DNA from 2 places in the Streptomyces sp. NPDC037288 genome. Region 2 is predicted to be linked to the other one. Evidence: riboswitches for the same ligand, from Rfam matches in the RefSeq annotation. Region 2 holds a riboswitch; the other holds the start of a gene.
The links. Region 2 has a riboswitch for ZMP and ZTP ahead of ACZ7GZ_RS41635 (bifunctional 5,10-methylenetetrahydrofolate dehydrogenase/5,10-methenyltetrahydrofolate cyclohydrolase). Riboswitches for the same ligand answer to the same signal wherever they lie in the genome.
Positions count from the first base shown of each region.

Region 1: linked by a shared signal. The riboswitch ahead of ACZ7GZ_RS16295 (glycine hydroxymethyltransferase) and the one ahead of ACZ7GZ_RS41635 (bifunctional 5,10-methylenetetrahydrofolate dehydrogenase/5,10-methenyltetrahydrofolate cyclohydrolase) in region 2 are both predicted to bind ZMP and ZTP.

Region 1 covers NZ_JBVJVY010000011.1:186,651-202,693, reverse strand. The annotation lists gene ACZ7GZ_RS16355 (GMC family oxidoreductase) at 1-602, shown strand, start outside; gene ACZ7GZ_RS16350 (quaternary amine ABC transporter ATP-binding protein) at 602-1,876, shown strand; gene ACZ7GZ_RS16345 (ABC transporter permease) at 1,876-3,834, shown strand; gene ACZ7GZ_RS16340 (ABC transporter substrate-binding protein) at 3,836-4,798, shown strand; gene ACZ7GZ_RS16335 (isocitrate lyase/PEP mutase family protein) at 4,805-5,527, opposite strand; gene ACZ7GZ_RS16330 (carboxymuconolactone decarboxylase family protein) at 5,550-5,993, opposite strand; gene ACZ7GZ_RS16325 (carboxymuconolactone decarboxylase family protein) at 5,990-6,499, opposite strand; gene pdxR (MocR-like pyridoxine biosynthesis transcription factor PdxR) at 6,547-7,941, shown strand; gene ACZ7GZ_RS16315 (DMT family transporter) at 8,168-8,995, opposite strand; gene ACZ7GZ_RS16310 (hypothetical protein) at 9,112-9,468, shown strand; gene ACZ7GZ_RS16305 (glutathionylspermidine synthase family protein) at 9,495-10,679, shown strand; gene rocD (ornithine--oxo-acid transaminase) at 10,722-11,927, opposite strand; ZMP/ZTP riboswitch at 12,042-12,131, shown strand; gene ACZ7GZ_RS16295 (glycine hydroxymethyltransferase) at 12,164-13,615, shown strand; gene trpS (tryptophan--tRNA ligase) at 13,758-14,774, shown strand; gene ACZ7GZ_RS16285 (2'-5' RNA ligase family protein) at 14,963-15,547, shown strand; gene ACZ7GZ_RS16280 (SDR family NAD(P)-dependent oxidoreductase) at 15,554-16,043, opposite strand, start outside.
Region 2 covers NZ_JBVJVY010000117.1:281-6,693, reverse strand. The annotation lists gene ACZ7GZ_RS41655 (MBL fold metallo-hydrolase) at 1-521, opposite strand, end outside; gene ACZ7GZ_RS41650 (S-(hydroxymethyl)mycothiol dehydrogenase) at 521-1,609, opposite strand; gene ACZ7GZ_RS41645 (acyltransferase domain-containing protein) at 1,861-2,646, shown strand; gene ACZ7GZ_RS41640 (nuclear transport factor 2 family protein) at 2,851-3,216, shown strand; ZMP/ZTP riboswitch at 3,557-3,637, shown strand; gene ACZ7GZ_RS41635 (bifunctional 5,10-methylenetetrahydrofolate dehydrogenase/5,10-methenyltetrahydrofolate cyclohydrolase) at 3,663-4,511, shown strand; gene ACZ7GZ_RS41630 (CU044_5270 family protein) at 4,527-5,513, opposite strand; partial or broken gene ACZ7GZ_RS41625 (RNA polymerase sigma factor) at 5,926-6,413, opposite strand, start outside.

The DNA of each region.
Region 1 (16,043 bases), on a different contig from region 2:
CCGACGCCGGTCTGTTCGTGCGCCGCGACCCCGAGAGCCCGGGCCCGGACCTGATGTTCCACTTCTACCAGATCCCGTTCACGGACAACCCCGAGCGACTGGGCTACGAGCGGCCGGAGTTCGGGGTGTCCATGACCCCGAACATCCCCAAGCCGAAGAGCCGCGGCCGGCTGTACCTGACCAGCGCCGACCCGTCCGTGAAACCCGCCCTGGACTTCCGGTACTTCACCGACGAGGATGACCACGACGGCCGGACCCTCGTCGACGGCATCCGCATCGCCCGTGAGATCGCGAAGACCGAGCCCCTCGCCGGCTGGCTCAAGCGCGAGGTCTGCCCCGGCCCCGAGGTCCTCGGCGACGCCGAGCTGAGCGAGTACGCCCGCAAGGTCGCGCACACCGTCTACCACCCGGCCGGCACCTGCAAGATGGGTGCCACCGACGACGAACTCGCCGTCGTCGACCCTGAGTTGAAGATCCGCGGCCTCGACGGCATCCGCATCGCCGACGCGTCCGTGTTCCCGACCATGCCCGCCGTGAACCCGATGATCGGGGTGCTCATGGTCGGGGAGAAGGCCGTCGAACTGATCGGAGGTGACGCCTGATGGCGCTCACTGTTCCCACCCGCAAGCCGCCCACCACGACCGAGCCCGTCTTCTCCGTGTCCGGCCTGTGGAAGGTCTTCGGCCCCAAGCCGGAGCGGATTCCCGCCGACCCTGACCTCAGCACGCTGGACCCGGCCGACCTGCGCGCCCGCACGGGCTGCACGGCGGCCGTCCGGGACGTCTCCTTCGACGTCCGCAAGGGCGAGGTCTTCGTGGTCATGGGCCTGTCCGGCTCCGGCAAGTCCACCCTCGTCCGCTGCCTCACCCGCCTCATCGAACCCACCGCCGGCACCATCGCCATCGACGGCGAGGACGTCCGCGCGATGGACAAGGCCCGCCTGCGCGAACTGCGCCGGCACCGGACCGCCATGGTCTTCCAGCACTTCGGCCTGCTCCCGCACCGCACGGTCCTCGACAACGTGGCCTACGGTCTGGAGATCCAGGGGGTCGGCAAGGCCGAACGGCGCGAACGGGCCGCCCGGATCGTCGCCAAGGTCGGCCTGGAGGGCATGGAGCACCGCCGTCCCGGCCAGCTGTCGGGCGGCCAGCGCCAGCGCGTGGGCCTGGCCCGCGCCCTGGCCGTCGACCCCGAGGTCCTCCTCTTCGACGAGCCGTTCAGCGCCCTTGACCCGCTCATCCGGCGCGACATGCAGGACGAGGTGGTCCGCCTGCACCGCGAGGAGGGCCGCACGATGGTCTTCATCACCCACGACCTCACCGAGGCCCTGAAACTCGGCGACCGCATCGCCCTGATGCGCGACGGCCGGGTCGTCCAGCTCGGCACCCCGGAGGAGATCGTCGGCTCCCCGGCCGACGACTACGTCCGCGAGTTCGTCCGGGACGTGCCGCGCGAACAGGTGATGACCTGCCGCACGGCCATGCGCCCCGCCTCCGCGGAGGACACGGCGAACGGCCCGGCGGTCCGTCCGGAAGCCACGGTGGCCGAGGCGATCGAGGCGGTGGCCCGGGCCGGCGAACCGGCCCGCGTGATGGACGAGGGCCGCTGCCTCGGCGTGGTGGACTCGGATGCGCTTCTGGGAGTGGTCGCGGGAACGACCGTAGCGACGGCGGACGATGACGGAGCCGGCGTACCCGCCGGCTCTGCGGGCAGTCGTGCCGCTGGGGCGGCGCCCGTCCCGCCGGCAGCGGCACCCGGCAAGCGCCGGCCAGCGAATCCACCCGCCCCCCGCACCAGCCCGGAAGAACCCGGTACCGGCCCGGAGGACGCCCGCCCCCGCCCGGAGGGCCCCCGCACCAGCCCGGAGGCCGTCTGATGGCAACCCTCAGTCTCCCGACCGCCGGTACCGGCAAACCCGGCCTCCTCAAGAGCCGAGCCGCGGGCAAACTCCTCCTGCTCGCCCTCTTCGCCGCGATCCTGGCCCCCTGGGCCGCCACCCACTGGCCCGGCGCCAGCTGGCCCCACGCGCTGACCGTCAGCCTCGACAAACCCCTCGCCACGGCCAGCGACTGGGTCATCGACAACCGGGACAGCCACCCGCTGTTCCTCTACTTCTTCGGCTACATCAGCAACGCGGTCGTCCTGTCCGTACGAGCCGTCTACGTCACCCTGCTCGCCGCGGGCTGGACCGGCGTCACGGCATTCGGCGCCCTGGTCGCCTGGCGCGTCGCCGGCCCCCGCCTGGCCGCCGGCACGGCGATCGCCTTCCTGGCCTGCGGCGCCCTGGGCATGTGGGTCCCGACCATGCAGACCCTCGCGCTGATGGTCGTGGCGGTCCTCGCCTCGGTGGTCGTCGGCGCGCTGCTCGGTCTCGCCGCCGGCCTCTCCGACCGCCTGGACCGCGCCCTGCGCCCGGTCCTGGACACGATGCAGGTGCTCCCGGCCTTCGCCTACCTCCTTCCCGTCGTCCTGGTCTTCGGCATCGGCGTTCCCGCGGCCGTGCTCGCCACCGTCGTGTACGCCGCCCCGCCGATGGCCCGTCTCACCGCGCTCGGCCTGCGCGGCGCCGACCCCGAGGTCCTGGAGGCCGTGGAGTCGCTCGGCGCGACCCGACGCCAGCGGCTGCTGACCGCCCGTATCCCCCTGGCCCGTGGAGAACTCCTCCTCGGCCTCAACCAGACGATCATGATGGCGCTGTCCATGGCCGTCATCGCCTCGGTCATCGGCGCCGGCGGCCTCGGCGACCGCGTCTACCAGGCGCTCTCCTCGGTCGACGTGGGCCAGGCCCTCGCCGCCGGCATCCCGATCGTGCTGCTGGCGATCGTGCTGGACCGGGTGACCGCAGCCGCCGGGGCCGGCGGAGCGGCCGGCGGCAGCGGGGGCACGCGCACCCGCGCCGTCGGCTGGCCCTACGCCCTCGCCGTCACCGTGGCCGTCGCCCTGGCCGCCCGTCTCCTCGGCCGCCTCGACTGGCCCACCGGCTGGACCGTGAACATCGCCGAACCGGTCGACCGCGCCGTCGACTGGATGACCAACCACCTCTACTCCGGCGTCCCGGTCATCGGGGGTACGGCCGACTGGGCGGGCCACTTCACCACCTGGGTCCTGGACCCCGTCCGCGGCGGCCTGCAGTGGCTGCCCTGGTGGTCGGTGCTGCTGATCGTCGCCGCCCTGGCCTGGTCGATCGGCACCTGGCGCACCGCCCTGACCGCCGTACTCGCCATGGCCGCGATCGGTGTGCTCGGGGTGTGGGGACCGGCCCTCGACACGCTCTCCCAGGTGCTGGCCGCGGTCGCCGTCACCCTGGTCCTCGGGTTCGCGACCGGCATCGCCGCCGCCCGCAGCGACCGCGTCGAACGCGCCCTGCGCCCGGTCATGGACGTGTTCCAGACCATGCCCCAGTTCGTGTACCTGATCCCGGTCGTCGCCCTGTTCGGCGTGGGCCGTGCCCCCGCCGTCGCCGCGGCCGTCGTCTACGCCCTGCCGGCCGTCGTCCGGATCACCGCGCAGGGTCTGCGCCAGGTCGACCCGGCCGCGCTGGAGTCGGCGCGCTCGCTCGGCGCGACCGGACGCCAGCAGCTGTGGCAGGTGCAGCTGCCGCTCGCCAGGCGGTCGCTGCTGCTCGCCGTCAACCAGGGCGTGGTCCTGGTCCTCGCCGTCGTCATCATCGGCGGCCTGGTCGGCGGCGGCGCCCTCGGCTACAACGTCGCCTTCGGACTCGCCCAGGGCGACCTGGCGACCGGTCTGGTGGGCGGTGCCGCGATCGTCTGCCTGGGCCTGATGCTCGACCGGGTGACCCAGCCGACGGAACGACGCACGAGGAAGGGAGCCTGACATGCGACGTCGTACGACCGTCCTGACCGCGACCGCCGTAGCGGGCTCGCTGGCGCTGCTCACCGGCTGCGGCGCCGCCGACATGACCAAGCAGGCCAGCCCGTTCGCCAACGCCCGGGGCTCGAAGACGGTCACGCTGTCCGTGCAGTCCTGGGTGGGCGCGCAGTCCAACGTGGCCGTCGCCCAGTACCTGCTGGAACACAAGCTGGGCTACCGCGTGGACACCGTCCAGGTCGACGAGGTGCCCGCCTGGGACGCGCTCAGCCAGGGCCGGGTCGACGCCATCATGGAGGACTGGGGGCATCCGGACCAGGAGAAGCGGTACGTCGAGGACAAGAAGACCATCGCCCACGGCGGCGACCTCGGCGTGACCGGTCACATCGGCTGGTTCGTGCCGACGTACCTCGCCAAGCAGCACCCCGACATCACGAACTGGCAGAACCTCAACAAGTACGCCTCCCTCTTCCGCACCGCGGAGAGCGGCGGCAAGGGCCAGCTGATGGACGGCTCCCCGTCGTACGTCACCAACGACAAGGCCCTGGTGAACAACCTGAAGCTGGACTACCAGGTCGTCTTCGCCGGTTCCGAGGCGGCGCAGATCACCCAGATGAAGCAGTTCGCCAAGGAGAAGAAGCCCTTCCTGACCTACTGGTACGCACCCCAGTGGCTGTTCGAGAAGGTCCCCATGACGGAGGTGAAGCTGCCGCCGTACAAGGACGGCTGCGACGCGGACGCGGCGAAGGTCGCCTGCTCCTACCCGCACACCCCGCTGCAGAAGTACCTCAACGCGGACTTCGCCAGATCCGGCGGCAAGGCGGCGGCCTTCCTGAAGAAGTTCAGGTGGACGACCGAGGACCAGAACGAGGTCTCCCTGATGATCGCCGACCAGAAGCTGTCGCCCCAGGACGCGGCGAAGAAGTGGGTGGACAGCCACCCCTCCGTGTGGAAGCGGTGGCTGTCCTGAACGCTCTCACTGTGTGAGGGAGCCGGCGATCTCCGTCAGTGCGGCGGTCGCCCTGCGCTGCAGTCCCGGTCCGAACGTGATGCGGGTGGCCCCGAGTTCGCCGAGTTCGGCGGGTGAGGGGCCGCCCGCGTCCAGGCGGGCGAACGCGTTCAGCGGGCCCTGGATCCCGGCCCGCAGCAGGGGCAGCACGTCCGTCGGGGCGAGGATCGGGTAGACGCAGTCGGCGCCCGCCGCCACATACAACGCTGCCCGCTCGATGGCCCGTTCGGGGTCCTTGTCGCCGTGCACGAAGATGTCGACGCGGGCGTTGACGAACAGCAGGTCGGCGGCGGCCGCGCGCACCTCGGCGAGGAACTCGGCCTGCTCGCGCGGGTCCTTGAGGACACCCCCGTCGGAGTCCTCAAGGTTGCAGCCGACGGCGCCCGCCTCCAGCAGCCGTTCCACCAGCTCCTTCGGCGGAAGCCCGTACCCGCCCTCGACGTCCGCCGACACCGGCACGTCCACCGCCCGCGTGATCCGGGCGACCGCGGCGAACATCTCGTCGGCCGGGGTGGCCCCGTCCGCGTACCCGAGCGAGGCGGCCACCCCGGCGCTCGGCGTGGCCAGCGCCGGGAACCCGGCCTCCGCGAAGACGCGCGCACTCGCCGCGTCCCAGGGGCCGGGCAGGACGAGCGGATCGCCCTGGGGGCGCCGCAGATGCAGCGCACGGAAAACGTCCACGTTCCTCACGACCGGTGACCTCCAGGCTCGTTCACGGCTGGTACCCCCCTGGAGGAACACGGCGGCTGACCATCAGGCGGTTCCAGGAGTTGATGACGGTGATCAGGCCGATGAGATGGGCGAGTTCGGACTCGTCGAAGACCTTGGCGGCGCGGTCGTACACCTCGTCGGGCACAAAGCCCTCCGACAAAACGGTGACCGCCTCGGTCAGCGCCAGCGCGGCGCGCTCCCGTTCGCTGTAGAGGTCCTCGGCCTCCTCCCAGGCGTTGAGGAGCTGGATCCGGTCCTCCGGCTCCCCGTTCTTCCGGGCCGCCTTCAGATGCATGTCGAGACAGAAGGCGCAGTGGTTGATCTGCGAGGCGCGGATCATGACCAGCTCGGCGAGTACCGGATCACCTAGCCCCTTCTTCGCGGCCGCGCTGAGCGCGGACATCGCCTGTCCGACCTCGCGGTCCAGCAGCTGGGTACGGCTCACTTGTGCTGCCCCGCCTGGTAGTGGCCGGGCACCGCGCGGGTGGTCACACCGAACCGGTTCCAGGCGTTGATCACCGTGATCCCGGCGATCAGCTGCGCCAGCTCGGCCTCCTCGAAGTGCCTGGCGGCCTTCTCGTACACCTCGTCCGGCACGAAGCCCTCCGTGAGCACGGTGATCGCCTCGGTCAGCTCGATCGCCGCCAGCTCCTTCTCGGTGTAGAAGTGCTTCGACTCCTCCCAGGCGCTGAGCTGCACGATCCGCTGGACGCTCTCGCCGGCCGCCAGCGCGTCCTTGGTGTGCATGTCGAGGCAGATCGCGCAGTGGTTGATCTGCGAGGCGCGGATCCTCACCAGCTCGTACAGCTTGGGGTCCAGGCCCTGCCCGGCCGCCGCGTCGAGCCGGATCATCGCCTTGTAGACCTCGGGGGCGTGCTGGGCCCACCGCATGCGGGGGGCGTGCTCGGGTGCGTACTCATCGGTCTTCCGGGTGCTGACGTCTGTGCTCATGCCCTCGACCCTAGGAGCGAGGCAGCCCAGGAGTATGGTCCATTCCCATGGTGGAATCCTGGGCCACTCTGGGCGTCGACCTGCATCTCGAACCGGCCGGCGCGGGCGGTCTGCGCCGGGGCCTGACCGACGCCCTGCGGGAGGCCGTCCGCACCGGCCGCCTCGCCGCCGGCACCCGGCTGCCCTCCTCCCGCTCTCTCGCCGCCGACCTCGGCATCGCCCGCAACACCGTCGCCGAGGCCTACACGGACCTGGTGGCGGAGGGCTGGCTCACCGCCCGGCAGGGCTCCGGCACCCGGGTGGCGGAGCTGGCGGCGACCCCGCCCCCCGGCAGGGGCGCGGGGCCCCGTCACCCGGAACCCGCCCGTCCGACGTACAGCCTCCTGCCCGGCGCCCCCGACCTCGCCGCCTTCCCGCGCACCGAGTGGCTCAAGGCCGCCCGTCGCGCCCTGACGACCGCCCCGTACCACGCCCTCGGCTACGGCGACCCGCGCGGCCGGCCCGAACTGCGCACCGCCCTCGCCGGATACCTCGCACGGGTGCGCGGCGTCCGCGCCGACCCCGAGACCGTGCTGATCACCTCCGGCTTCGCGCACGCCCTGCGCATCGTCGGCGCGGTCCTCGCGGCGCGCGGGGTGCGCACGGTGGCGGTCGAGTCGTACGGCCTCGACGCCTACCGGAGTCTGCTCCAGCGGTCCGGCCTCACCACACCCGCCCTCCCCTACGACGGACTCGGCACGGACCCCCGGGTGCCGGACGGCGCCGGCGCGGTGCTGCTGACCCCCGCCCACCAGTTCCCCATGGGCACACCCCTGCACCCCGAACGGCGGGCCGCCGTGATCGACTGGGCGCGGCGCACCGACGCCGTGATCCTGGAGGACGACTACGACGGCGAGTTCCGCTACGACCGCCAGCCCGTCGGCGCCCTCCAGGGCCTCGACCCCGACCGTGTGATCTACTTCGGCACCGCCAGCAAGTCCCTGGCCCCCGGACTGCGGCTGGGCTGGACGGTGCTGCCGCCGGCCCTCGCGGAGGAGGCGGCCTCGGCCAAGGGCGGCACCGACACCGTGGGGGCGCTCGAACAGCTCACTCTCGCCGAGTTCATCACCTCCGGCGCGTACGACCGGCACGTCCGCTCGTCCCGGCTGCGTTACCGGCGCCGCCGCGACGCCCTCGCCGCGTCCGTGACCGCCCGCGCGCCCGAGGTGACGGTCACCGGTATCGCCGCCGGCCTCCACGCGCTGCTGCGGTTGCCCGCGGGCATGGAACGGTCGGTGATCCAGGCCGCGGCCTGGCAGGGCCTCGCCCTCCACGGCCTGTCCCTCCACCGCCACCCCGAGGCCGTCGCCGACCCACTGGACGCCCTGGTCGTGGGCTACGCGACACCGCCGGACAGCGCGTGGGCGGGGGCCCTGGACGCGTTGTGCAGGGTGTTGCCGTAGGACACCGGCCCGTGTCGCGTCCGGTTCACGCCGACGGCATCCAGGGCGCGAGGTCGTCGCGCCATCCCTCGAAGTGCTCCAGGGCGACGCTCAGACGGGAGTCCTTCGCACGGTAGAGGGCGCCGATGACCTGGTGCGGGTCGACGGCCGGGAGAAGGGACTCGCCTTCCTCCCGGAGGAATCCCCGGGTGGGGGCCTTCCGCGTCGGGTGCTCCAGGAGGCGACCTCAGCCTTCCTCGGCCACCACCGGCGCCTCACCGAACCGCGCCAGCAGCAGTGCCCCCGCCACGGCCACAGCGAACCCGAGCAACGCCAGCCAGGTCAGCCCCTCCCGCGTGCGGTCGCCGAGCCACACCACGCCGACCGCCGCCGGGCCGATCGTCTCGCCGATCACCAGGCCGGCGGTGGCGGTCGTCACGGACCCCCGCTGGAGGGCCGAGGTCAGCAGGATGAAGGCGGCGCCTCCGCCGATCAGCAGGGCGTAGGACGCCGGGTTGGTGAGCAGCTTCGCGGGGGCCAGGCTGTCGATCAGGCGGACCGAGACCTCCACGACCCCGAACCCGCATCCGGCCCCGAGTCCGAGTACCAGTGCCCGCCCCGGCCCGCTCAGCCGACCGCCCGCGAAGGCGAGCAGCAGTATCCCGGCCGCCACGGCGAGCATCACGTAAGCCAACGCCTCCGAGCCCCCCTCCTCGCCCTCCGGCCCGGACGCCAGCCCCAGCATCGCCAGCCCGGCGCACACCACGGCCACCGCGCTCCACTCGGTGCCGCTCAGCCGCACCCGCAGAAGGCGCGCCGCCACCACCGCGGTCACCGCCAGACTCGACGCCAGGGCCGCGCCGACCGCGTAGATCGGAAGGGACCGCAGCGCGGCGATCTGGAAGACGAAGCCGAGCCCGTCCAGCGCGAGTCCGGCCATGTACCGCCACTGCCTGAGCGCACGCAGCAGCAGTGCCGCCTCGCCACCCCCACCTGTACCGGCCTCTCGCGTGGCCACTGCCTGCAACACCGTCGCGGTGCCGAAGCAGACCGCCGCGCCAAGGGCGCACACCATTCCAAAGAGCACAAAGGGACTCTAGGAGAGGGCCGACCCGGACACCCACTGCGGTCCCCCCTCTTACCGTTCTCTAGTCTGAACCGACAGTCAGATGAGCACATGGGGGAGACGTCATGAGGGAGAACTCGCGCCGCCGGCTGCGCTCCGGCACGGTCGTCCTGGGCGGAGTGGGTCTGCTGGCCGCCGCCCTGACCGCCTGTTCGTCCGAACCGGACAAGCGCTGCGTCGACCGCGGCAGCTACAACCTCGCCAAGGGATACAAGATCGTCTCCGACAGGAACTGCAAGTCGGCCAAGGCGTCCGTGAACGGCGCCTGGTACTACGGCGGCACGAAGAAGGGCTCCTGGGTGGACGGCGGTTCCTTCACCAAGCCCCGCAAGGGCTCCGGCTCCGGCGGCTCCTCCGGCGGCGGCACCGGGGTCCACCGCGGCGGCTTCGGCGGCAGCGGCCACGGCAGCTCCGGCGGCTGACCGGCCACCGGACCGGAGACCGCCGTATGGAACGCCTCACCACCACCCCCCGCCCGGGCTGGCAGCACACCGTCGAGGAACAGGGACTCGTCTACCCCCTCACCCGCCACCCCGACGGTTCCCTGCGCCCCTACTGGGACGAGAGCGCCTACTACGTCTTCACCCTGGACGAGATCGAGGCGCTGGAGGAGACCGTCGAGGAACTGCACCGCATGTGCCTCGCGGCCGCCGAGCACATCGTCGCGCAGGACCGGCTCGCCGACCTCGGCATCACCGACCCGCGCCTGGCCGCCGCAGTCACCGAGGCCTGGCAGCGCCGCGCCGAACTCCCCTCCCTCTACGGCCGGTTCGACCTGCGCTACGACGGCACCGGCCCGGCCAAGCTCCTGGAGTACAACGCCGACACCCCGACCTCACTGGTCGAGGCCGCCTCGCCCCAGTGGTTCTGGATGGAGGACCGCTTCCCCGGCGCCGACCAGTGGAACTCCCTGCACGAACGCCTCGTCGAGGGCTGGCGGACGCAGGCCGCGCTGCTCCCACCGGGCAGCCCCCTGCACTTCGCGCACTCCTCGGCCGACGAACTCGGCGAGGACCTGATGACGGTCGCCTATCTCAAGGAGACCGCCGAACAGGCCGGCCTCGACACCGACTGGCTCTCCATGGAGGAGATCGGCTGGGACGGCCTCTCCGGCCGCTTCGTCGACAACCAGCTCCGGTTCATCCGCAGCATCTTCAAGCTCTACCCCTGGGAGTGGCTCACCACCGACGCCTTCGGCGGGCACGTCCTGGACACCCTCGACAACGGCGGCGGCACCGGCAGCACCCTGTGGATCGAACCCGCCTGGAAGATGCTGCTCAGCAACAAGGCCCTGCTGGCCGTCCTCTGGGAGCTGTACCCCGGCCACCCCAACCTCCTGCCCGCCTACCTCGACGGCCCCCGCGAGCTGGCCTCCTCACCCGGTTACGTCGCCAAACCCCTCCTCGGCCGCGAGGGCGAGGGCGTCACCGTGCACCAGCCGGGCGCCCCGGCCCTGCTCCGCGACGAGCCCTGCTGCTACCAGCAACTCGCCCCGCTGCCCGCCTTCGACGGCAACCACGTCGTCCTCGGCGCCTGGGTCGTCCACAAGGAGCCGGCCGGCCTCGGCATCCGCGAGTCCTCCGGCCTGATCACCGACGGGTACGCCCGCTTTCTGCCCCACGTGATCCTCTAGTCCCGGGCCCCTCCTCCCGGACAGCCTCCTCCTCCCGGGGAATCAGACGTTCAGCACCGCCCTGAGCTGCTCCAGCCCCCAGTCCAGGTCGTCCTCACCGATCACCAGCGGCGGAGCGATCCGTACCGTGTGGCCGTGGGCGTCCTTCACCAGCACCCCGCGGTCCATCAGCCGCTCCGACACCTCCCGGCCCGTACCGGCCCTCGGCGCGATGTCCACGCCCGCCCACAGCCCGCGCCCGCGCACCGCCGTCACCGCGCCCGTGGCCGGCAGCGCCGCCAGCGCCCGGTGCATCCGCTCGCCGAGCCGGGCCGCCCGCGCCTGGAACTCGCCCGTCCGCAGCATCCCGATCACCTCCAGCGCCACCGCACAGGCCAGCGGATTCCCGCCGAACGTCGACCCGTGCTCGCCCGGCCGGAACACCCCGAGCACCTCCGCGCTCGACACCACCGCCGACACGGGCACGATCCCCCCGCCCAGCGCCTTGCCCAGCACGTACATGTCCGGCACCACCCCCTCGTGCTCGCACGCGAAGGTCCGCCCGGTCCGGCCGAGACCGGACTGGATCTCGTCGGCGACGAAGAGCACGTTCCGCTCGCGCGTCAGCTCCCGGACGGCCGGCAGATAGCCGGCCGGCGGCACGATCACCCCGTTCTCCCCCTGGATCGGCTCCAGCAGCACCGCGACGGTGTTCTCCGTCAGCGCCTCCCGCATCGCGGTCAGATCGCCGTACGGCACGATCTGGAACCCCGGCGTGTACGGCCCGAAGTCGGCCCGGGCCTCCGGGTCGGTCGAGAAACTGATGACCGTCGTCGTCCGCCCGTGGAAATTGCCGCCCGCGACCACGATCTTCGCCATCTCCCCGGGCACCCCCTTCACCCGGTACCCCCACTTCCGGGCCGTCTTCACCGCACTCTCCACCGCCTCCACGCCGGTGTTCATCGGCAGCACCATCTCCATCCCGCACAGCTCGGCGAGCTCCGTGCAGAACGCCGCGAACCGGTCGTGCAGGAAGGTGCGGGACGTCAGCGTCACCCGCTCCAGCTGCGCCTTCGCCGCCTCGATCAGCCGCCGGTTGCCGTGCCCGAAGTTGAGCGCCGAGTAACCGGCCAGCAGATCCAGATACCGCCGCCCCTCCACATCCGTCATCCACGCCCCCTCCGCCGTGGCCACGACGACCGGCAGCGGACGGTAGGTGGGCGCACAGTGCGCTTCGGCGGCGGCGATGTGGTCTTCTGCAGCGGTCATGGCCTCTCCCGGAGACGACGACAACACGACGGGGACACGACGGTGGCCTCCTTCCTACCGTCGCTCGCATGGTGGACGCGGGATCTGCGCCCCACGGCGCGCCCGGTAGGCTGATCAGCGGGCCGTGACTGGCGCGCTGGGATGGGACGGACCATCGGGGAGCGGCCCTAGCGGGAAAGAGTGCCGTGCGCCTGGGCCGAACGTGAACGCTGTACGCACGCCGTCCGGAGGTCCTCATGCCAGAGCAGCAGCCCCTCTCCACCGAGTCCACCGCCTTCCGTGCCGCCCTTGACGTCATCCGCGCCGTCGAACCCCGGGTCGCGGATGCCATCGGCCAGGAGGTCCACGACCAGCGCGAGATGCTCAAGCTGATCGCCTCCGAGAACTACGCCTCCCCGGCCACCCTCCTGGCGATGGGCAACTGGTTCAGCGACAAGTACGCCGAGGGCACCGTCGGCCGCCGCTTCTACGCCGGCTGCCGCAACGTCGACACCGTGGAGTCGCTGGCCGCCGAGCACGCCCGTGAACTCTTCGGCGCCCGCCACGCCTACGTCCAGCCGCACTCCGGCATCGACGCCAACCTCGTCGCCTTCTGGGCCGTCCTCGCCGACCGGGTCGAGGTCCCCTTCCTGGAGAAGACCGGCGTCCGCCAGGTCAACGACCTCTCCGAGGCCGACTGGGCCGAGCTGCGCCAGGCCTTCGGCAACCAGCGCATGCTCGGCATGTCCCTGGACGCCGGCGGCCACCTCACCCACGGCTTCCGCCCGAACATCTCCGGCAAGATGTTCGACCAGCGCTCCTACGGCACCGACCCGGCCACCGGCCTCATCGACTACGAGGCCCTGCGCGGCCAGGCCCGCGAGTTCAAGCCGCTGATCATCGTCGCCGGCTACTCCGCCTACCCGCGGCTGGTGAACTTCCGGATCATGCGCGAGATCGCCGACGAGGTCGGAGCGACCCTGATGGTCGACATGGCCCACTTCGCGGGCCTCGTCGCCGGCAAGGTCCTCACCGGCGACTTCGACCCGGTCCCGCACGCCCAGATCGTCACCACGACCACCCACAAGTCGCTGCGCGGCCCGCGCGGCGGCATGGTCCTGTGCGACGACTCCCTCAGGGACCAGGTCGACCGCGGCTGTCCGATGGTCCTCGGCGGGCCGCTGCCGCACGTCATGGCCGCCAAGGCCGTCGCCCTCGCCGAGGCGCGGCAGCCCGCCTTCCAGGACTACGCCCAGCGGATCGTCGACAACTCCCGCGCCCTGGCCGAGGGCCTCATGCGGCGCGGTGCCACCCTGGTCACCGGCGGTACGGACAACCACCTCAACCTGATCGACGTGGCCACCTCCTACGGCCTCACCGGCCGCCAGGCCGAAGCGGCCCTCCTGGACTCCGGGATCGTCACCAACCGCAACGCCATCCCGGCCGACCCCAACGGCGCCTGGTACACCTCCGGCATCCGCATCGGCACCCCCGCCCTGACCACCCGGGGCCTGGGCACCGCCGAGATGGACGAGGTCGCCGGCCTCATCGACCGCGTCCTCACCACCACCGAGCCGGGCACCACCAAGTCGGGCGCCCCCTCCAAGGCGGCTCACGTACTGGACGAGAAGGTCGCCCAGGAGATCGCCCAGCGGGCCACGGACCTGGTCGCCGGCTTCCCGCTGTATCCGCAGGTCGACCTCGGCTGACAACTCCGCAAGGGACAGCCAACCCGAAGGGGCGCGGGGAACTGCGCGAGCAACCGCAGACGACCCGCAGTCCGCCGCGCCCCGTAACCATCCCCCACCTCACCGGCCGATCGCACCCTCAGCCGATGAGAGAATGGGCAACATGGCCACTGCTGATCGCCCCCGCGTGCTCTCCGGTATCCAGCCCACCGCCGGCTCGTTCCACCTCGGCAACTACCTCGGTGCCGTCCGTCAGTGGGTGGCCCTGCAGGAGTCCCACGACGCGTTCTACATGGTCGTCGACCTGCACGCGATCACGGTCCCGCAGGACCCGAAGGACCTGCGTGCCAACACCCGGCTCGCCGCGGCCCAGCTGCTGGCCGCCGGTCTGGACCCGGACCGCTGCACCCTCTTCGTCCAGAGCCACGTGCCCGAGCACGCCCAGCTCGCGTGGGTCATGAACTGCCTCACCGGTTTCGGCGAGGCGAGCCGCATGACCCAGTTCAAGGACAAGTCCGCCAAGCAGGGCGCCGACCGCGCCTCCGTCGGCCTCTTCACGTACCCGGTCCTGCAGGTCGCCGACATCCTGCTGTACCAGGCGAACGAGGTGCCGGTCGGCGAGGACCAGCGCCAGCACATCGAGCTGACCCGTGACCTGGCCGAGCGCTTCAACGGCCGCTTCGGTGAGACCTTCGTGATCCCGTCGCCGTACATCCTCAAGGAGACGGCGAAGATCTACGACCTCCAGGACCCGTCGATCAAGATGAGCAAGTCGGCGTCCACGCCGAAGGGCCTGATCAACCTGCTCGACGAGCCGAAGACCACGGCCAAGAAGGTCAAGAGCGCCGTCACCGACACCGACACCGTGATCCGCTACGACGTGGAGAGCAAGCCGGGCGTCAGCAACCTGCTCACCATCTACTCGACCCTCACCGGCCAGTCGGTCGCGGAGCTGGAGCGCGACTACGAGGGCAAGATGTACGGCGCCCTCAAGACCGACCTCGCCGAGATCATGGTCGATTTCGTGACGCCGTTCCGCGAGCGCACCCAGCAGTACCTGGACGACTCCGAGACCCTCGACTCGATCCTGGCCAAGGGCGCGGAGAAGGCGCGCGCGGTCGCCGCGGAGACGCTCGCGCAGGCCTACGAGCGGGTGGGTTTCCTGCCGGCGAAGCACTGACGAGCGCCGGGCGCACCCAGGCGTACGACCGCACACCCGTCCGACCGGGCAGAGCGCTGCACATCACTTCCGGTGCGCCTGCCCACAGGACAGTCATGGCCGTACAGTCGATAGCCGACGGCAGAGAAGAATCCGGCGGCTGAGCAGAAAACAGACACGGGAACACGGGCACGACGACAGGAGACGACGTGGGGACCGTAACGATCGGCGTGTCGATCGCGGTCCCGGAGCCCTACGGCAGCCTGCTCCAGGAGCGGCGCGCGGGCTTCGGCGACGCCGCGGCTCACGGCATCCCCACGCACGTCACACTGCTGCCGCCGACGGAGGTCGACGAGGCGGCGCTGCCGGCCGTCGAGGCGCACCTCACCGAAGTGGCCGCGGTGGGCCGGCCGTTCCCGATGCGGCTGTCCGGCACCGGCACGTTCCGTCCGCTGTCCCCGGTGGTCTACGTCCGCGTCGTCCAGGGCGACGAGGACTGCACCCTGCTGCAGCAGCGGGTGCGGGACGCGTCCGGGCCGGTCGCGCGCGACCTGCAGTTCCCGTACCACCCGCATGTCACCGTCGCGCACGGGATCGACGAGGCGGCGATGGACCGGGCCTTCGAGGAGCTGGCCGGCTTCGACGCACAGTGGCCGTGCACGGGTTTCGCTCTGTACGAGCAGGGTGCGGACGGGGTGTGGCGGAAGCTGCGGGAGTTCACGTTCGGCGGGTCCGTGGTTCCGCCCCAGGCCGGTGCGCTCCGTGGGCTGGGGCGCAGTAGCGCGGTGTCGTAGCGGCGGTCACCGTGGCAGTCTCCTGAAAAGCGCCCTCGGCGTGTGCCTCAACGCGGACATCACCAGCCGTAGCGCTCCCGGTACCCACACCACCTCCGACCGTCTGCGCAGGCCCAGTTCGATGGCCGTGGCCACCGCCTCCGGGGTCGTCGTGAGGAGTCCCCCGGGCTCCTCCGCCCCCGCCGCCCGGACATCTCCGGGCCGTACGACCATCACGTGCACCCCCGTGCCGTGCAGCGCGTCGCCGAGGCCCTGGGCGAAGGTGTCGAGGCCGGCCTTGCTGGAGCCGTAGATGAAGTCGGCGCGGCGGGCCCGCTCGCCGGCGACCGAGGTCAGGACCACGAGGGAGCCGTGGCCCTGGCCCTGCAGGGCGCGGGCGGCGACCAGGCCGGCACAGACGGCTCCGGTGTAGTTGGTCTGGGCGACCTGGACGGCGCGTACCGGGTCGCGCTCGTCGTGGGCCTGGTCGCCGGGGATGCCGAAGGCGAGCAGCACC
Region 2 (6,413 bases):
CGGTCCCGGACGGAGCCGATGATCGTCGGGAAGTGGGAGTAGGAGCGTCCGGTGGCGCCCGGGCCGCCCTGGAAGAGGGTGTCCCCGGTGAAGACGGTGCCGAGCCCGGGGTCGTACAGGCAGACGGCGCCGGGGGCGTGGCCGGGGGTGTGGAGCACTCTCAGGTCGGCGCCGGCGGCCTCGATGACCTGGCCGTCCAGGAGATGCCGGTCGGGGTCGCGGTCGGGGTGGGTCTGCTTCCACAGCGGCAGGTCGTCGGGGTGCAGCCAGATGGTGGCGCCGGTGAGGTCGGCGAGTGCCGGTGCGGCGTTGACGTGGTCGTTGTGGGCGTGTGTGCACACGATGGCGATCAGGCGCCGGTCGTCGACGGCGCGGGCGATGGCCTCGGCGTCATGGGCGGCGTCGATGACGATCACCTCCCGCTCGTCGCCGACGATCCACACGTTGTTCTCGACGTCCCAGGTGCCGCCGTCGAGGGTGAACTGCCCTGAGGTGACGAGGCGTTCGATGCGTACGGTCATCAGAGCACCACCACCGAACGCAGCACGTCACCGTGGTGCATCCGCTCGAACGCCTTTTCCACCTCGTCCAGTTGGATGGTCTCGGTGACGAACGCGTCGAGCGGGAGGCGGCCCTGCAGGTGCAGGTCGATCAGCATGGGGAAGTCCCGGGAGGGCAGGCAGTCGCCGTACCAGCTCGACTTGAGGGCGCCGCCGCGTCCGAACACGTCCAGCAGGGGCAGTTCGAGCTTCATCTCGGGGGTGGGGACGCCGACGAGGACGACCGTGCCGGCGAGGTCGCGGGCGTAGAAGGCCTGCCGGTAGGTCTCCGGGCGGCCGACGGCCTCGATGACGACGTCGGCGCCGAAGCCACCGGTCAGCTCGCGGATCGCCTCGACAGGGTCGGTCTCCTTGGAGTTGACGGTGTGCGTGGCGCCCAGGGTGCGGGCCTTGTCCAGCTTGCGGTCGTCGATGTCCACGGCGATGATCCTCGCCGCGCCGGCGAGGTCCGACCCGGCGATGGCCGCGTCGCCGACGCCGCCGCATCCGATGACCGCGACGGAGTCGCCCCGGCCGACACCGCCCGTGTTGATCGCCGCGCCGATGCCGGCCATGACGCCGCAGCCCAGCAGGCCGGCGACCGCCGGAGAGACGGCCGGGTCGACCTTGGTGCACTGGCCGGCGGCGACGAGGGTCTTCTCGGCGAACGCGCCGATGCCGAGGGCCGGGGAGAGCTCCTGCCCGGTGGCGGCGAGGGTCATCTTCCGCCGGGCGTTGTGGGTGTTGAAGCAGTACCAGGGCCGGCCGCGCAGACAGGCCCGGCAATTGCCGCAGACGGCACGCCAGTTGAGGACCACGAAGTCACCGGGGGTCACATCGGTCACGCCCTCGCCGACCGACTCCACGACACCGGCGGCCTCGTGGCCGAGCAGGAAGGGGAAGTCGTCCGAGATACCGCCCTGCTTGTAGTGCAGGTCGGTATGACAGACCCCGCAGGCCTGCACGCGCACCACGGCCTCACCGGGTCCCGGATCCGGTACCACGATCGTGTCGACCCGTACGGGCTCGTCCCTGCCCGGTGCGATCACGCCGCGTACTTCCTGCGCCATGGTCTGACCCCTTCCTCGGTTGCCTTCCCCGCCGACCCTACGCGCGACCGATCGGCAGCGGGACGGACCACGGCGGTGATCGTGGATCTTTCCGGCCGCCGGGCGAACCGGCCGGGTCCTCACTCCTTGGGAGCGGTTGGAATTCCGTAAGAATCTGACCGAATAACGCCATTCTATGATGGCAATCTTTTTGCAGGCTGCGGGAGTTTGCCTGGTGTGTGCACCTGACCCGGGCGTGCCTCAATGGGGGCATGTCTGTCGACGGCCGCACTGGACGCACCGCATTCCTGTTCTCGGCCGGCGCCGCACCGCGGCCCGGCAGCGGGCGTGAACTCCGCGATTCCTTCCCGGTGTTCGCCGACGCGTTCGACGAGATCTGCGCGCGCCTCGATCCCTATCTCGAACTCCCGCTGGAATGCGTGATGTCCGCGGCCGGCGGCACGCGTACGGCCGCACTGCTGGACCGGGAGTCGTTCGCCGGGCCGGCGGTCTTCGCGCTCCAGGTGGCGCAGTACCGGCTGCTGCACAGCTGGGGCGTCCGGCCGGACGCGGTGTTCGGACACGCGTCCGGGCGGATGGCCGCCGCATACGCCGCGGGTGTGTTCTCCCTGGCGGAGGCCTGTCACGCGGTCGGCACCCTGGCCCGCCTGCTGGGCGGCCGGCCGGCGCAGGGGCCGCGCTCCCCCGGCCTGGACGGCAGCCTCGCCGCCTACGGCCGCACCCTCGCCACGCTCCACCCGCGGGTGCCGCGCATCCCCTTGCTCTGCGACGTCACGGCCCGGCCGGTGGGTACCGAGACCGCCGATCCGGAGTTCTGGGTGCGGCGCGCGCCGCTGCGCTTGGCGGAGGCCGTCTGCCTGCTGCACCGCGACGGGGTCCGCACCTGGCTGGAACTGGGCCCCGCAGACCAGCTCACCCGCCAGCTCCCGGAATGTCTCACGGACTGCCTCGCCGACGGTACGGCCGCGGCCTTCGCGCTGTCCCGGGACTGGGCGCTGCTGCGGTCGGGGCCGAGCGCGGGCCGGCAAGGGCCGTGACGGAACCGGGTGCCAGCCCGCAAGGCCCGTGCCACCGGGGACGTGACCGGCGGCGCCGGCCTGCGCACCGGTACGGCACAGGCGGCGCACCGGCGGAGGCGTACGTCTGCGCTTGCCGTGGCCGCCGGGCCGGAGGAGCCTCGAAGGGTGGGGGTCCGTGTGGTCCGCGCCCCGCCGGGCCGCGGGCGCCCGAAGGAGGTCACCATGGGCACCGCGACAGGTTCCGGCTTCGACACCGAGACACTGCGCCGGGGCATAGAGGGGAACACCGGCAACACCCTTCTGTCTCTGTACGCCGACGACGCCGAGATCCGCATCGTCGACCACAACCACCAGCCCAGCCACCCCACCGTGCTGCGCGGCCGGGGTCAGATCGCCGAGTTGCTGGACGACATCTACAGCCGCGACATGACGCACAAGCTGGACCACTGCGTGGTCCAGGGCGATCACGCGGCGTTCACCGAGTCCTGCCAGTACGGTGACGGTACCCGGGTCCTGGCCGAGTCGATGGTCACGTTGCGTGACGGGAAGATTGCCAGTCAGCTGCTCATCCAGGCGTGGGACGAGTAGGCGCACGCAGTGACATGACAGGCGCCGGAAGGAGATTCGCCAGGGTCCAGGTCACCTCCAGGCTGACCTGGACCTTCTCGGCCAGGGCGGTCCTCGGGCGGACGCCCCGGGCGCACCCCCGGCGGCCGGCGCGGGCTTCCGCGGCGGGCCGGTACGTGTCCGCCGCGCTGCTTCGGTCAGCGCTGAGAGCCGCGCGCCTTCGCCCGCATCCCGCCGCGCTGCCACGGGCGCCTCGCGCGCGGCGTGATCGGCGTCGGTAGCGCCGGCTCCCGTCGTCCGGCCCCACGGGAGCCTGCTTCGACGGGCGGGCCAAGGGGCGTGCGTGCGCTCGGTTACGCTGTACCCGGGCCGTGACTGGCGCTGAGGTGGAGTACCACCGGGGAGCGGTCCGTGGTGGATGCCGCGCGCCTGGGCGAGAGAGTCGATCCAGCCCAGGAGTGTGCAGCATGACCCAGGCCCGTCTCATGGACGGCACCGCCCTCGCCCGCCGTATCGTCGAGGACACCGCGAAGAAGGCCGCCGACCTCACCGCTCGGACCGGTACCGCGCCCTGTCTCGCGACCGTGCTCGTCGGCGAGGATCCGGCGTCCGTGACCTACGTCCGCATGAAGCAGAACCGCTGCCGCAAGGCCGGCATCGGGTCCCGGCACGTGGCCCTGCCCGCCACCACGACGACCGCCGAACTCGTCGGCACCCTGCGGGAGTTGTCTGCCGACCCGGCCGTGCACGGGATCCTGCTCCAGCACCCGGTCGGCGAGCACATCGACGAGCGCGCGGCGTTCGAGGCGATCGCTCCCGAGAAGGACGTCGACGGCGTCACGTTCGCCTCGTTCGCCACGATGAGCTTCGGCCTGCCGGGCTTCGTCTCCTGCACGCCCGGCGGCATCCTGCGCCTCCTGGACGAGTACGGCGTCGACCCCGCCGGGAAGCGGGCCGTGGTCGTGGGCCGCAGCGCGATCCTCGGCAAGCCGGTGGGCATGCTGCTCCTGGCCCGGGACGCGACCGTGACGTACTGCCACTCGCGGACGGCGGACCTGTCGGCGGCGGTCCGCGAGGCGGACATCGTGGTCGCCGCGGTGGGCCGGCCGCGGCTGATCCGCGGGCAGGACATCAAGCCGGGCGCCGTGGTGATCGACGCCGGCTACAACCCGGGGAACGTCGGCGACGTCGACTTCGACTCCGCCGTGGAGTGGGCCTCGCTGATCACGCCGGTGCCGGGCGGTGTCGGCCCCATGACGATCGCCACGCTGCTGGAGCAGACCGTCGAGGCCGCCGCCCGGCAGTCCGGCGCCTGAGGCCGGCGTACGAGGTCAGCGCAGCCAGGCGCTGTACTCCATCACGTCCCCGGCCCGCACGCCGTACCGGGAGTCGTCCTTGCTGAAGGTGGCCTCCAGACCGAGGACCGCACCGGTGCGCGGATCGAGGATCAGCATGCGCCGGGCGCCGGGGACGTCGTACGCGTACGCCTGCCCGGGGCGCCCGAGCCGGTCCGTCACCTGTCCGACGGGCCGCAGGCCCTTGGCGTCCGCGAGGACCCGGACCAGCGCGGCCGACTCTCGGGGGCCGAGTGTCCAGTGGTCCAGCAACTCCCTGACGCTGTCGAGGAGTTCGGCCGTGGTCAGGGACCCTGTGCCGGGGTGGACCGCCTCGGCGAGGTAGGCCCGCAGGGCCGCCGGATCGTGCGGGGGGCGTGCCTCGGGCGGGGCGTCGCTCCAGCTCGGCGGGTAGGCGGTCCGGCTCAGCACATGGCCGTCCTCCACCAGCCGCGGCTCGTCGCCCTCGTCGGTGAGGACCGGGCGGCCCGGGTGGCGCGGATCGGTCGCCACGACGACCTCGGTGTGGCTGTCGTCCGCGTTCCAGCGCACCACGGTCTCCTCCGGGAGGGTCACGGGCGGTTCGCCGTCGCTCATGCCGAGGCTCCAGGACTGCACATGGGTGCCCTTGCGCAGGCCGGGCGAACCGTCCGCGGCGGCCGTGGCGGCCAGTTGGGCCATCCGGTCCAGCGATACGGCGGCGGAGTGGGCCCGGACGGCCAACGGTCGGGGCGCGGCGACGGCGGGCTGACCGTTCGGGCCGCCGAGCAGCGCGGTGAGGGTGGTGGCCAGAACGACGGCGGTGGCGGCGAGGCCCCACAGCAACCGGGCGCGCGGGGCGGCCCGGGAGGGGCGGCGCTCGTCCGTACGCAGCAGCAGTTCCAGCCGCCGCTCGGCGCGGTGGTCCAGCGGTCCGTCACCGAAGTGCGGGCCGTGGACCGGAACCGGGTTGGCGTGACGGAGAAGGTCGAGTTCATCAGGCATGGCGGGGGTCCTTGCGCGGGGGTGCACCGGCGGGGGCAGCGGAATCGGGACGTGATCGCCGGCCGGGACCGCCGTCCCCGGCGGGCGTCTCGGCGTCGGCACCGGCCGGATCGGCCGGCCGCCTGCCGTCACCAGACGTCCGTCCGTCGGGCCGGGCGGTCGCCGACGCCTCGCGAGGCATGCGGTGCCCGGACGGTGACGCGTCCGCCGGCACCCCGGGAGGCATGGGTTGAGCCGGGAGTGACACGTCTGCCGGACTCCCGGCAGCCGGGCGCCGAACAGAGACCGACGTGTCCGCCGGCCTGCCGGAAGGCACGGAGTGAGCGGGGAGTGACACGTCTGCCGGGCTGCCGGGAGACGTCCGCCGAGCGGGGTGCGTCTCGTCGGCCGACGCCCCGGAAACCGGCCGTTCGTTCAGGCTGTCGATCTCGGTGCGCAGTCGGCGGCGGGCGCGGTGCAGGCGCATCGCCGCCGCGCGTCTGCCGCAGCCCAGCGCGACCGCGATCTGCCCGGCGTCGAGTTCCTCCCAGGCCGCGAGGCGCAGTACCTCCTGGTCGGCCGGGGACAGCCGGTTCAGGGCCTCGTGCACCCAGGCGCCGGCGGTCTCGGCGTCCGGACTGTCCACGATGTGCCGGCCGTGGGCGGCCTCGTGGTTGCCCAGCCGGTCCACCAGCCGGCGCCGCCGCCCGTAACCGCGTACCGCGTTCGCCAGGCAGTTGCGGGCCACCCCGTACAACCAGGGCAGCGGCGCCTCCGGCAGGTCGCGCCGCCGTCGCCAGGCGACCGTGAACACCTCCGCCACCACTTCCTCCACCTCATCGGACCGCCCGGGCAGTCGCCGCGCGACATAGCGGCTGACCGCCCAGTAGTGCTCGCGATAGGCAGCGGCGAAGATCTCGT